DNA from 2 places in the Marinomonas sp. A3A genome. Region 2 is predicted to be linked to the other one. Evidence: predicted binding sites of a transcription regulator. Region 2 holds the regulator's gene; the other holds the start of a gene.

Region 1 (2,479 bases), 1.2 Mb from region 2:
ACAGACTTAATTTATCACCGTGTTGATCGTTTAGATTTTCATGCTAACGGCATGGTGCTGGTTGCTTTTGATGCAGTAGGTCAAGTTATTCATCAGGCGACCTTTTACTCGGTCGGTGGTGGTTTTATTGTGCAGGAAGATGAACACGGTAATGTGGCATTGGTTGAAGATGCGACTGAACTTCCTCATGTTTTCCATAGTGCAGAAGATTTGATTCGACTTTGTCACGAGCAAGACAAAAGCATTGCCCAGATTATGATGGAAAATGAGACACATTGGCGAACTGAAGAAGAAGTTAGGCAAGGAATTCTGTCTATTTGGTCTGTCATGAAAAACTGTGTTCAACAAGGTATTCGTAACGAAGGTATTCTACCTGGTGGCTTAAAAGTTAAACGAAGAGCCGCTAGTTTATACAGAGATCTAACCAGTAAAACGCGAATGGACATGATTACACCTTCTTTGGGCGCTATGGACTGGGTCAATCTTTATGCTCTGGCAGTAAATGAAGAAAATGCGGGAGGAGGGCGTGTTGTGACAGCACCAACCAATGGAGCCGCTGGCATCATCCCTGCGGTATTGCATTATTACTGGGAATTTTGTCCTCGTTCTAGTGAAGAAGGGGTAATTACCTTTTTCCTAACCGCGGCAGCTATTGGCTTTTTGTTTAAAGAAAATGCGTCTATCTCTGGAGCTGAGGTGGGTTGTCAGGGGGAAGTCGGATCAGCTTGTGCAATGGCTGCTGCTGGTTTAGCTGCTGCGACAGGCGGCTCTCCTGAGCAAATAGAAAATGCAGCAGAAATTGGCATGGAGCATAATTTAGGCCTTACGTGTGATCCAATTGGCGGTCTGGTTCAAGTGCCTTGTATCGAGCGAAATGCCATGGCGTCAATGAAAGCCATTAACTCTGCGAGTATGGCACTTCGAGGGGATGGAACACATTATGTTTCTCTAGATAAAGTTATTCGTACCATGCGAGATACAGGAAGAGACATGAATGATAAGTACAAAGAAACCTCACGCGGTGGGCTCGCTGTTAATGTGATTGAGTGTTAGCCGATTAGTAATATTACATTTGTAACAAAACAGTCATATTTCTGTAGTATCTTTTCATCTAGTGCCTTTTAAGGCACTTTTTTTTATCCTTTTTCGAGTTGTTGCTAACAATATTTTTAGGGGTTTTTATCTGAAGACTCCCAGTGTAGAATGACGCCGAATTTGCATTTTACATAAATGTGACGGGATGAATTGAGAGCCAAATTTATTTTTGATGCTAGGATAAGCATGTCGTTGATGGTTTTGGTTTAGTCTGAATTATTAGCGGTTTGGCATAGATTAATTATAGAAAGAAGAGCCCGTATGGATCTTACAAATAACCCGAAAGAAGAATCCACCTTACTGAGTGGTCATGAGTTTGTTCGTGTATTGATTGCCTTGGCGTTTGTTTTGGCGTCCGGTTTTTATGCTTCAGCTAATGGCGTTGGGGTTTCTAATTTATCTATTTTAGCCATCGCAGCAGCAATTGGTGCTTATATGGCCGTAAACATTGGTGCTAACGATGTGGCCAATAACGTTGGCCCAGCGGTAGGATCTAAAGCTTTATCTATGACTGGGGCTATTTTGATCGCCGCCGTTTTTGAAGCTGCAGGTGCTTTGATTGCTGGTGGTACAGTTGTTGGCACTATTAAAAATGGCATTATCAACCCTAATTCAATTGGCGACGCTGAAACTTTCATTTGGGTGATGATGGCTGCTTTATTGGCGGGCGCAATTTGGCTAAATTTGGCGACGTACCTTGGTGCTCCAGTATCGACAACCCACTCTATTGTTGGTGGCGTGCTTGGTGCTGGTATCGCTGCTGGTGGTTGGGACATCGCGAATTGGGATAAATTGATTGCGATTGTCGCTAGCTGGGTAATTTCCCCTGTAATGGGTGGTGTGATCGCAGCGTTATTCTTAATGTACATCAAGCGTTCTATCACCTATAAAAATGATATGATCGATGCGGCTAAAAAAGTTGTGCCTTTATTGGTTGGCTTGATGGTTTGGGCGTTTTCGACCTATCTTATTCTTAAAGGGCTCAAGCACCTTTGGAAACTGGATTTCATTACGGCTGCGATGATTGCTTTTGCAATTGCGCTAACGGTTTACTTTCTTGTACGTCCGATGGTCGATAAAGCCGCATTAGCATTGAAAAATGATAAAGATGCTGTGAATAGCTTATTTACACTTCCTCTTATTGTATCTGCAGCATTGTTAAGTTTTGCTCATGGTGCGAACGATGTTGCCAATGCAATTGGGCCACTTGCAGCAATCAACGATGCTTTATTGACGGGGGCGGTTTCTAGCAAAGCATCAATTCCTATTTGGATCATGATGGTTGGTGGTATTGGTATCGCTGTTGGTCTTGCTTTGTTTGGTCCTAAGCTTATTAAAACGGTTGGGTCTGAAATCACTGAGTTAGATAAAACGCGAGCTTTTT
Region 2 (2,479 bases):
TATTGGTGATGGTTTTAACTAGATCTGAGACTTTATGCCACTGGTTCTCTTCGCGCTTATCATTGCTTTCTAGACGAGATAGCAGTAGCAGATCTTCGATGAGTTGTTCCATTCGCTCAGATTGCTCAGACATATTTACAATGCCTTTTTGCATGCTTTTAGGCAGACTGTCCTTGAACATGTCGAGAGTTTCTAAGTAGCCTTTAATAACGGTAAGTGGTGTTTTTAATTCATGGGAAGCGTTGGCGACAAAGTCTTTTCGCATCTGCTCTAGCAAGTGTAAACGCGTGACATCACGAACAAAAATGAGATGATCATTTTTATCGTATAGTGTGGTTTGAATTTCTAAATACACACCGTCTTTGGCTGGAGACTTGATGACCAAAGGTTCACCAAAGCGCTTTTGACTAAAGTAACGGAAAAATTCTGGACTACGAACAATATTGGTGATGATTTGACCACGATCGACAGGTCGCATCAAGCCGAGAAAGTGGGCAGCCGAGTTGTTCCACCATTCCAAGTTACCTTGGTTATCTGCCATGATAACGCCTTCTTTTAAGGCGGTTGTGGAGCTTTCAATTCTTGTTAGGGCTTGGCGCATGCGGCGTTTAGATTTACGTTGCTTCTTATGCAGACGATAAACAGCATCGAACACTTCGCCCCAAATACCGCTGGCTTCCGGGGGGGCTGCACGACCAGAATGACGCAGCCAATTGTGGAATTGGTATAGCTGATAAAGTTGCCAGTACAAAGAACCTAAAACGTACAGTAGCAAAACACCCAACAACTGACCTATGATTAGGCCTATTACAATGCAGGCCGCGAGCCCCGCGAGCCAAGTAATAATGGTGTTTCGCCAAACTGTTTTCATACGGACCTTTTTGCTGAGAAGCGGTAGCCTGTTCCTCGTACGGTTTGTATCAAGAAATCATGAGTGCTACCAATGGCTTTGCGTAAACGACGTATATGAACATCAACGGTACGTTCTTCAACGTAGACATTTCCACCCCATACTTGATCCAACAATTGCGCTCTTGAATAGGCACGCTCTTGATGGGTCATAAGGAATTTTAGTAGACGGTATTCTGTCGGCCCCATGTCTAAAGGACGACTGCCTATAGTAACTCTTTGGCTAATTGGATCAAGGGTCAGGCCTTCGATTTCAATTGGTTCATCAACCCCTTGAGGCGTCGCACGACGTAATACGGCTTTGAGTCGTGCAACTAACTCGCGTGGTGAAAAAGGCTTGGTGATGTAATCATCCGCACCCACTTCTAAACCTTGGATTTTGTTGTCTTCTTCACTTTTCGCAGTCAGCATGATGACCGGAATTTCAGCCGTCGTAGTGTCTTTTTTCAATCTGCGAGTAAGCTCGATGCCACTACCGCCGGGCATCATCCAATCTACAAGAATCAGATCTGGACGGTGGTCCACAATGATTTCATGGGCTTGCTGAATGTTTTCTGCTTCCAAATACTCGTAGCCTGCCATTTCAAGTGCAATGGCGATCATTTCGCGTATGGAAGATTCGTCGTCAATAATTAATACTTTTTTACCGGTCACAGGATTCATCCTCATCTCAGGAACGGTTTCATTAAAACGATCTAATGTGACAATTCGGTTACATTGTCACAACTTTGCCATATATTAGATAAAATAGCTTGCAACTAGACCGATGAAAACACAGTAGCCAACGCGGTTATTGTCTAAAAATGAGCGAAAGCATGCTTGTCGATCACGCTCTTTGGCTTGTTTAAACTGCTGATAAAAGAGCCCAACACAAACGACTAATGACACAAAGTACGGCCAATGCAGTCCTGCTAGTAAGCCAATCCAAGTCAATAAAGATAAGGTTAGTCCTTGCAGGCAAACAATGACGAATAAATCGTATCGGCCAAATAAAATTGCAGTGGATTTGATGCCTATTTTAAGATCGTCTGGACGGTCTGTCATCGCATAATACGTGTCATAAGCAATCGTCCAAAAGCAATTTGCGACAAACAACATCCATAGCTCAGGATCCATTAAATCCCCACCTTGTGCGCTGTAGGCCATAGGGATCGCCCAAGAAAAAGCCAAGCCAAGAAACAGCTGGGGCAGGTGTGTGTACCGCTTCATAAAGGGATACAGCGCAGCAAGACCTAAGCCTGCGAATGACAGTAAAATAGTCTTCAGATCGGTAAACAGCACTAGGATGAAACTTAAAATCGATAAGGCACCAAACAGCATCAGCGCTTCTTTTTCGGATACGCGGCCAGAAGGCAAAGGTCGATTTTTGGTGCGATCAACAAAGCCATCGACTTTTCTATCCGCGTAGTCATTAATGACACAACCCGCTGAACGCATGCTGAAAACGCCTAAGATAAAGATAACCACCAAATGCCATTGAGGCATGCCATCGGCGGCAAGCCATAGTGCCCATAATGTTGGCCACATAAGTAAGAATGAGCCGATAGGGCGGTTGAATCGAGTGAGTTCT

What was found. Region 2 encodes PhoB, which activates phosphate uptake and scavenging genes when phosphate is short. Its sites were predicted from a motif close to TGTCATANNNNTGTCANA; they were not measured.
Region 1: a site for PhoB is predicted at 1,074-1,091, ahead of CYL31_RS15220 (inorganic phosphate transporter). Genes of this name have one in related genera too.

What each region holds. Positions count from the first base shown of each region.
Region 1 covers NZ_CP025532.1:3,259,377-3,261,855, reverse strand. The annotation lists gene CYL31_RS15225 (L-serine ammonia-lyase) at 1-1,053, shown strand, start outside; gene CYL31_RS15220 (inorganic phosphate transporter) at 1,357-2,479, shown strand, end outside.
Region 2 covers NZ_CP025532.1:40,130-42,608, reverse strand. The annotation lists gene phoR (phosphate regulon sensor histidine kinase PhoR) at 1-871, opposite strand, end outside; gene phoB (phosphate regulon transcriptional regulator PhoB) at 868-1,563, opposite strand; gene ubiA (4-hydroxybenzoate octaprenyltransferase) at 1,648-2,479, opposite strand, start outside.